Regions from separate parts of the Buttiauxella sp. BIGb0471 genome, predicted to be linked through region 3. Evidence: predicted binding sites of a transcription regulator. Region 3 holds the regulator's gene; each other region holds the start of a gene.
What was found. Region 3 encodes CRP, which controls carbon source genes, mostly activating them, when cyclic AMP is high. Its sites were predicted from a motif close to ATGTGANNNNNNTCACAT; they were not measured.
Positions count from the first base shown of each region.

Region 1: the regulator CRP is predicted to act here: its motif matches at 921-938, upstream of M2371_RS01825 (CidA/LrgA family protein).
Region 2: the regulator CRP is predicted to act here: its motif matches at 1,048-1,065, upstream of glpT (glycerol-3-phosphate transporter).
Region 4: the regulator CRP is predicted to act here: its motif matches at 835-852, upstream of epd (erythrose-4-phosphate dehydrogenase).

Region 1 is NZ_JANUEU010000001.1:387,640-389,822, reverse strand. It holds gene ldtB (L,D-transpeptidase) at 1-789, shown strand, start outside; gene M2371_RS01825 (CidA/LrgA family protein) at 987-1,388, shown strand; gene M2371_RS01820 (CidB/LrgB family autolysis modulator) at 1,385-2,080, shown strand.
Region 2 is NZ_JANUEU010000002.1:161,202-163,384, forward strand. It holds gene glpA (anaerobic glycerol-3-phosphate dehydrogenase subunit A) at 1-901, opposite strand, end outside; gene glpT (glycerol-3-phosphate transporter) at 1,139-2,183, shown strand, end outside.
Region 3 is NZ_JANUEU010000004.1:14,860-17,042, forward strand. It holds gene M2371_RS13955 (phosphoribulokinase) at 1-43, shown strand, start outside; gene M2371_RS13960 (OsmC family protein) at 74-478, opposite strand; gene crp (cAMP-activated global transcriptional regulator CRP) at 793-1,425, shown strand; gene M2371_RS13970 (YccS/YhfK family putative transporter) at 1,616-2,183, shown strand, end outside.
Region 4 is NZ_JANUEU010000003.1:336,529-338,711, reverse strand. It holds gene M2371_RS12305 (MltR family transcriptional regulator) at 1-24, shown strand, start outside; gene M2371_RS12300 (nucleoside/nucleotide kinase family protein) at 21-728, shown strand; gene epd (erythrose-4-phosphate dehydrogenase) at 1,045-2,064, shown strand; gene pgk (phosphoglycerate kinase) at 2,113-2,183, shown strand, end outside.

The DNA of each region.
Region 1 (2,183 bases), on a different contig from region 3:
ATTCCTGAAGGCAGCACTGCGCCGCTGGAAGAATATGCCGCGCGTTACCAGATGGGTCTTTCCAACATGCTGGAAGCGAACCCAGGCGTTGACCCGTATCTGCCAAAGCCTGGCACCATCCTGAACATTCCTCAGCAGTTAATTCTGCCGGATACCGTTCATGAAGGTATCGTGATTAACAGTGCTGAAATGCGCCTTTACTACTACCCGGCTGGCACCAACACCGTTATCGTGTTGCCAATCGGTATCGGCCAGTTGGGTAAAGATACTCCGCTGAACTGGACTACTAAGGTAGAACGTAAGAAAGCAGGCCCGACCTGGACACCAACGGCGAAAATGCACGCAGAATATATTGCTGCCGGTACGCCGCTGCCAGCCGTTGTTCCAGCCGGTCCGGACAACCCAATGGGTCTGTACGCGCTGTACATTGGCCGTCTGTATGCGATTCACGGCACCAACGCCAACTTTGGTATCGGCCTGCGTGTGAGCCACGGTTGTGTGCGTCTGCGTAACGAAGACATCAAATTCCTGTTCGAGAAAGTGCCAGTCGGTACGCGCGTTCAGTTCATCAACGAACCGGTGAAAGCCACCGTTGAGCCAGATGGTACGCGCTATGTAGAAGTGCATAACCCACTGTCCACGACTGAAGAGCAGTTCAACTCAACTGAGATCGTGCCAATCGCGCTGAAAAGCAACGTGACTGCCATTACCGCTCAGCCAGACGTTGACAGCACCGTGCTGGATCAGGCGATTCTGAACCGTTCCGGTATGCCGGTACGTTTGAACTAATCGAACCTTTCGAGCATAACTAAGCGACCTACGGGTCGCTTTTTTTATGCCTGCAAAATGGGATTTGGCAGATTGCCCAAAACATTCTGGAACGTTCCAATTTGGAATATTTGGTATGCTCATAATTCATGATGTGATCGGTAGCACATTTTCAGCTTTAATTGTATGATGAATGCGTTTCTTAAAGGGTCATCACCATGCGTAATTCGCTCACCGTAATTTGGCAGTACCTGCGTTCATTTGTATTAATTTACATATGCTTATATGTGGGCATTGCTATTGCCTCGCTGTTGCCGATCACCATTCCTGGCAGCATTATCGGCATGTTAATTCTGTTTGTTTTGCTCTCTCTGCAAATCCTGCCAGCGAAATGGGTTAAACCAAGTTGCCACCTGCTGATTCGTTATATGGCGCTTCTTTTTGTGCCGATTGGTGTGGGCGTCATGCAGTATGTGGATGTGATAAAACAGCAATTTGGTCCCGTGGTTGTCTCCTGCTTTATCAGTACCTTAGTGGTATTAGTTATCGTGAGCTGGAGTTCTCATTTGGTACACGGAGAACGTAAAGTCGTGGGTGAAAGCGAGGGTGAAACAAAATGATGCATCATATCTGGTGGTCTTTGCCTTTAACGCTGGTGACCTTCTTTCTCGCCCGCCAAATCGGAATGCGTTATAAGTCACCGCTGCTGAACCCGTTACTGGTTTCGATGATTGTTATCATCCCTATTCTGGTGTTTACCGGCACGCCCTATGATCACTATTTCGCTGGCAGTAAAGTGCTGAACGATTTGCTACAACCGGCGGTAGTTGCCCTCGCGTTCCCACTGTATGAACAGCTTCACCAGATTCGTGCACGCTGGAAATCCATTATCACCATCTGTTTTATTGGCAGCATGGTAGCGATGATTACCGGTACATCCGTTGCATTATTAATGGGTGCTACACCACAAATCGCCGCGTCAATCTTGCCTAAGTCTGTCACAACACCGATTGCCATGGCGGTGGGCGGCAGTATCGGCGGCATCCCGGCAATTAGCGCCGTCTGCGTGATTTTCGTGGGGATTCTTGGCGCGGTATTTGGCCATAGCATTCTGAATCTGATGGGTATTAAAACCAAAGCGTCGCGCGGCCTGTCGATGGGTGCTGCCTCTCACGCCCTTGGGACTGCGCGTTGTGCTGAACTGGATTTCCAGGAAGGCGCATTCAGCTCACTGGCGCTGGTGATTTGCGGCATTATTACGTCGCTGGTTGCCCCATTCTTATTCCCGGTGATTTTGGCTGTATTTGGTTAAAACTTGCGAGAGATCGCGCAATTTCATTCTTTATTTCATAAGTTGCATTTGTAATTAGAGAAAGATCACATATAAAGCCCATACAGAACCGTAAACTACGATT
Region 2 (2,183 bases), on a different contig from region 3:
GTTTTGGTGCCAGTTTTGAGCCTTCACGAATCAGGATATCGACCTCTTGCGGCGTGACGCGCATATTGTCGATTTGGTCGTATTCAATGGGCGTGGAGGTGGTGCCAATCAGTGAAATGGTATCGCCGGGCACCAGAATATCGGCGTCAGCAGGTTTGCGGCAGCGGTTGATCACCATGTTATTGATGCGATGGCCAAGAATGAGCAACGAGCCTTTTGCGGGCAGCATTCGTACCCGCAAATCAGCATATTCCGCGATGCGCTGGCCCCAAATCCCGGCCGCATTCACCACTACGCTTGCGTATAAATCGTGCTGCTGTTGGGTTTGGTGGTTATAGACGCGCACCCCACAAATTCGATCGCTGTTGCGAATCAGGCCAGTGACTTCCTGGCCGGTGAGAATTTCAGCGCCGTGCTCTCTGGCATCCAGCATATTGGCGGCGGTCAGGCGGAAGGGGTCGACGGTGCCATCAGGCACGCGCACCGCACCAATCAATTCAGAGTTTGCGGCCGGTTCCAGGCGTAATGCTTCTTTGGGTTCGATACGCTGAGCATCAATTCCCGCGTCCTGGCAGGAGGCGATGAATATACTCTGGAGAGATAAATCGTCTTCGGGAAGGGTGATAAACAAGCCGTCTGTGCGTTCGATGCAATGGCGAGCAATGCGTTTAAGGATGCGGTTTTCTTCAATGCATTCTCTGGCCGATTCGCTGTCCGTCATGGCGTACCGCGCGCCGCTGTGGAGTAAGCCGTGGTTTCGCCCCGTCGCCCCGGTGGCGATATCGTGTCTTTCGAGCAGCAGCGTTTGCAACCCGCGACGGGCGCAGTCGCGGGCAATTCCCGCACCGGTTGCGCCACCGCCGATAATAATGACATCCCTCTCTTTGCGTCCCGTCGCCATGCTCTGCTCCTGAAAAATTCTCTTGAACACAATTGAGCCACAAATCAATTTTAAAATGTTTGATATCGAGCAAATTCGAGCATAAATCGAAAGTAAAGTGTGATGTTATGCACCTTTTCGATAGTTTGTAATAAAAATGTAATATGTTGTGGGGTGTTTCACACTAACTCACGCCGATAATCCTTAACATGCGCTCGCAAATGAACATGGCTTATAAACCCTGCCACGGAGGCATTTATGCTAAGCATTTTCAAACCTGCCGCACACCAGCCACGGCGTGAGAGCGAGCACATTGACCCAACTTATAAACGCCTGCGCTGGCAAATCTTTATGGGGATTTTCTTCGGTTACGCCGCCTATTACCTGGTGCGTAAAAACTTCACTCTGGCGATGCCGTACTTGATTGAGCAAGGTTTCTCGCGCGGGGATTTAGGTTTCGCGCTTTCCGGTATTTCTATCGCCTACGGTTTTTCAAAATTCATCATGGGGTCAGTCTCTGACCGCTCGAACCCACGCGTTTTCTTACCCGCCGGTTTGATTCTGGCGGCAGCCGTGATGCTATTTATGGGGTTTGTGCCATGGGCGACATCCAGCATCGCGGTAATGTTCGTGCTGTTGTTCCTGTGTGGTTGGTTCCAGGGCATGGGCTGGCCGCCGTGCGGGCGCACCATGGTTCACTGGTGGTCGAAGAAAGAGCGTGGCGGAATTGTTTCTGTCTGGAACTGCGCCCATAACGTGGGCGGTGGCTTGCCGCCGTTGCTGTTCTTACTTGGGATGGCGTGGTTTAACGACTGGCACGCAGCTCTTTATATGCCAGCCTTTGCAGCGATTCTGGTGGCGCTGATTGCTTTTGCATTAATGCGCGACACCCCGCAATCCTGTGGCTTGCCGCCCATTGAAGAGTACAAAAACGATTATCCGGACGATTACAACGAAAAAACGGAAGAGGAACTGACGGCTAAACAGATTTTTATGCAGTACGTATTCCCTAACCGCCTGCTGTGGTACATCGCCATTGCGAACGTTTTTGTCTACTTGCTGCGTTACGGCATTCTCGACTGGTCGCCAACGTATCTGAAAGAAGTGAAGCACTTCGCGCTGGATAAATCTTCCTGGGCTTATTTCCTTTATGAATACGCCGGGATCCCAGGGACGCTGCTGTGTGGCTGGATGTCGGATAAAGTGTTCCGCGGCAACCGTGGCGCAACCGGTGTGTTCTTTATGATTCTGGTGACGATTGCGACCGTTGTTTACTGGCTGAACCCGCCGGGAAATCCGGGTG
Region 3 (2,183 bases):
GTTAGTTAAGCGCCTGGCGGAAGGTCGGAATATCAATAATTAGGGCGGCTAAACACCGCCCTTTTACTTCACTCTAGCCTTCAATCACTTCGTAGCTATGGGTGATGTTTACGGCTTTTTCCAGCATCAACGCAACGGAACAGTACTTCTCAGCAGACAAGTCTACCGCACGCGAAACTGCATTATCTTTCAATTCCTTGCCTGTCACGATGAAATGCAGATTAATATGCGTGAACAGACGCGGCGCTTCCTCGCGGCGCTCGGAGGTCAGTTTCACTTCGCAATCAGTCACGTTGTAGCGGCCTTTTTGCAAAATAGAAACCACGTCGATTGCGCTACAACCACCAGCGGACATCAGAACCATTTCCATCGGACTGGGTGCTTTATCGCCAGAATTACCGTCCATCAGAATCTGGTGTCCAGAAGCGGACTCCCCAAGGAAGGTTAACCCTTCAACCCACTTCACTCGTGCTTGCATGTTGCTTCTCCCGTTGAAAAAATTGTCTTTCAGAGTACGCAGATTCAGCAAATCTGGCAATGGAAGGCGACCTGCGTCAAGCTGAAACGAGACAATAGGAGACACTTGTCAAAAGCTATGCTAAAACAATCCAGATGCAACATCGATACATTGACGTTATGCATGTATGCAGAGGACATCACTAATTACAGGCAGCAAGAATGACTTGCATGCCATCTCCCCAAGGTGGGGAATATTCTAATACTTGCAACGCCAGACAGGATGTTTAGCGTCCTGTCGTTGGTAGCCAGTTATAAAACAGAGGATAACCGCGCATGGTGCTTGGCAAACCGCAAACAGACCCGACTCTCGAATGGTTCTTGTCCCATTGCCACATTCATAAGTATCCATCGAAGAGCACACTGATTCACCAGGGTGAAAAGGCTGAGACGTTGTATTACATCGTCAAGGGTTCTGTGGCTGTTCTGATCAAAGATGAAGAGGGCAAGGAAATGATCCTCTCCTATCTGAATCAGGGCGATTTCATTGGCGAGTTAGGGCTGTTCGAAGAAGGTCAGGAACGTAGTGCCTGGGTTCGTGCTAAAAGTGCCTGCGAAGTGGCTGAAATTTCATATAAAAAATTCCGCCAGCTCATTCAGGTCAATCCAGACATTTTGATGCGCCTGTCTTCACAGATGGCTCGCCGTCTGCAAGTGACATCTGAGAAAGTCGGTAACCTGGCATTCCTGGATGTGACTGGTCGTATCGCGCAGACACTGCTGAACCTGGCTAAACAGCCTGATGCAATGACCCACCCGGACGGTATGCAGATTAAAATTACCCGTCAGGAAATCGGTCAGATCGTGGGTTGCTCTCGCGAAACCGTTGGTCGTATCTTGAAAATGCTGGAAGATCAAAATCTGATCTCTGCTCACGGTAAAACGATCGTCGTTTACGGCACTCGTTAATCTCCGTCTCAAAAAAGGCGTGTTGCTTCATAACACGCCTTTTTTGTCTCTAAAAAACTAAATCCGAAACCCGATTAATTGAAGCTGCAGCAAGGCAGCAAGTGAGTTCATCCCGATGAGCTTACTCAAGTAAGTAATTCGGGTGGATGAACGCAGCTAACGCCGCTGCAGCTTTAAGTAAGAAGGGTTTATGTGGCGAAGACTGATCTACCATCCTGAAGTTAACTACGCACTGCGGCAAACGCTGGTGCTGTGCCTTCCGGTGGCAGTAGGTTTGCTCTTTGGCAATCTCCAGTCCGGCCTGCTTTTCTCTTTAGTCCCTGCCTGCTGCAACATTGCAGGGCTTGATACTCCCCATAAACGCTTCTTCAAACGCCTGATCGTCGGCGGTAGCCTGTTTGCCGTCAGCAGTTTGATCATGCAGCTTTTATTGCTTTATACCTCCGTGCCGTTGCCGGTGATATTGGCTGTGATGGCGCTATTGCTGGGCGTCACAGCAGAAATCAGCTCCCTGCATGCTCGTCTGCTTCCCGCCTCACTCATTGCCGCGATCTTTACACTCAGCATGGCGGGGAATATGCCCATCTGGAAGCCAATGCTGCTGTATGTCAGCGGTACAATTTGGTACGGCGTGTTTAACTGGTTTTGGTTCTGGATGTGGCGCGAGCAGCCACTGCGCGAATCATTAAGCTTGCTCTATCGCCAACTGGCGGATTACTGCGAAGCCAAATACGGGATGCTCACGCAGCATACCGACC
Region 4 (2,183 bases), on a different contig from region 3:
TTATTGAAGGAGCTAGTCTGGTGAATGTCACATTGATAATAAATGGATTAGAGACGCATGCCCATTTTAACGACGAAGAAGTCGATGCGTTGCATAAGCCGTTGCTTAAACAGTTAGCCGAAAAACAAAAGCGGTTAAGCCGCAGACTGGTGGTGTTTTTAGCAGCCCCGCCGGGAACCGGAAAATCGACGCTGGTGGCATTTTGGGAATATTTGAGCGCGCAAGATTCTGTATTGCCCGCCATTCAGGCGTTGCCGATGGACGGATTCCATCACTACAACGATTATCTACAGGCATTCAACCTCAAACAGCATAAAGGTGCGCCGCAGACCTTTAATGTGCAGAAGCTGACGGATGCGTTGCGCGATTTGCATAAGCCCGAAAGCCACTGGCCGCAGTACGATCGTAATTTGCACGATCCGGTGGAAAACGCGATTACGGTAACAGCGCCGATTGTGGTGGTTGAAGGAAACTGGTTGCTGCTCAATCAGCCAGAATGGCAAGCCCTACGCGAACTTTGCGATTACTCAGTCTTCATTTCAGCTGCACCTGACATGCTCTCAGAGCGCCTGATTGGCAGAAAAGTGCGTGGTGGTTTGACCCGGGAACAAGCCGAAGCCTTTTTCCAGGCGACTGACGGGCCGAATGTATTGCGTGTGCTGGAAAACAGCCAGCCCGCAGATATGCAGTTACATATGGACGATCAGGGCGGCTATCATCGAAGCTGATATGGGCACGGGTCTTTAAAACGGCCCGGCCTTTTCCATCATGCTTGATCCTGCCTGGTTATTATTCGTCCTTTGCACATTTGTCGTTGCAGTTATTCCATCAAAAATGTGACCTGCGTCAGAAGATCGGTTGCCTGTACTGGGGTAACGTTCCATTTATTCCGCTTATCGCTTAACATGGCTGAAGCGTTTCAGTCGAATGAATGTTCGACAATTGAGCAAACAATTGCAGTTTCGAGAGTGCGAGGATTCCCCTCAGGCGACAGCTGGATTACTCTGTCAGCCACTTAGTCTCAGGGATTCTGGCAGGAGAGATATGACCGTTCGCATAGCAATTAATGGCTTCGGTCGCATTGGGCGCAACGTGGTACGTGCATTGTACGAATCCGGGCGCCGTGCGGAAATTACCGTCGTGGCAATCAATGAACTGGCTGATGCTGCGGGTATGGCGCATCTGTTGAAATACGACACCAGCCATGGTCGCTTCGCCTGGGACGTGCGTCAGGAACGCAGCCAGTTATGGGTCGGTGATGACACCATCCGCATTTTGCACGAACCGGAAATCGAAAATTTACCGTGGCGTGAACTGGGTGTTGATGTGGTGCTGGATTGTACCGGTGTGTTTGGCTCCCGTGCAGACGGTGAAGCGCATCTGGCAGCCGGTGCCAAAAAAGTCCTCTTCTCCCATCCAGGCGGTAACGACCTCGACGCCACCGTTGTTTACGGTGTGAATCATGAAAGTGTGGTTGCTGAACATCGCATTGTTTCCAATGCTTCCTGCACCACAAACTGCATCATTCCAATTATCAAATTGCTTGATGATGCCTGGGGTATTGAGTGGGGCACAGTCACCACGATTCATTCCGCCATGCATGATCAACAAGTTATCGACGCCTATCACCCGGACTTGCGCCGCACCCGTGCAGCCAGCCAGTCTATTATTCCTGTTGATACGCGTCTTGCTGCTGGTATCACACGTATTTTCCCGCAATTTGACGACTGTTTTGAAGCAATTGCGGTACGTGTTCCGACCATTAACGTTACGGCAATCGATTTAAGCGTGACGGTGAAAAATGCAGTTAATGCCAATGAAGTCAACAAGTTGCTGCAAAAAGCAGCACGGGATTCATTTCATGGTATAGTTGACTATACGGAATTACCGTTGGTCTCGACTGATTTTAACCACGATCCGCACAGTGCCATTGTTGACGGCACACAAACCCGGGTCAGTGGGCAACATCTGATTAAAACTCTAGTCTGGTGTGATAACGAATGGGGCTTTGCTAACCGAATGCTCGACACGACGTTAGTCATGGCCGCAAGTGGTTTCAGGTAGAGCGCATATGCGTTCGCAAAACTTTAAGAATCAACGAGAGGATTCACCATGTCTGTAATTAAGATGACCGATCTGGATCTGGCTGGTAAGCGCGTTCTGATCCGTGCAGATTTGAACGT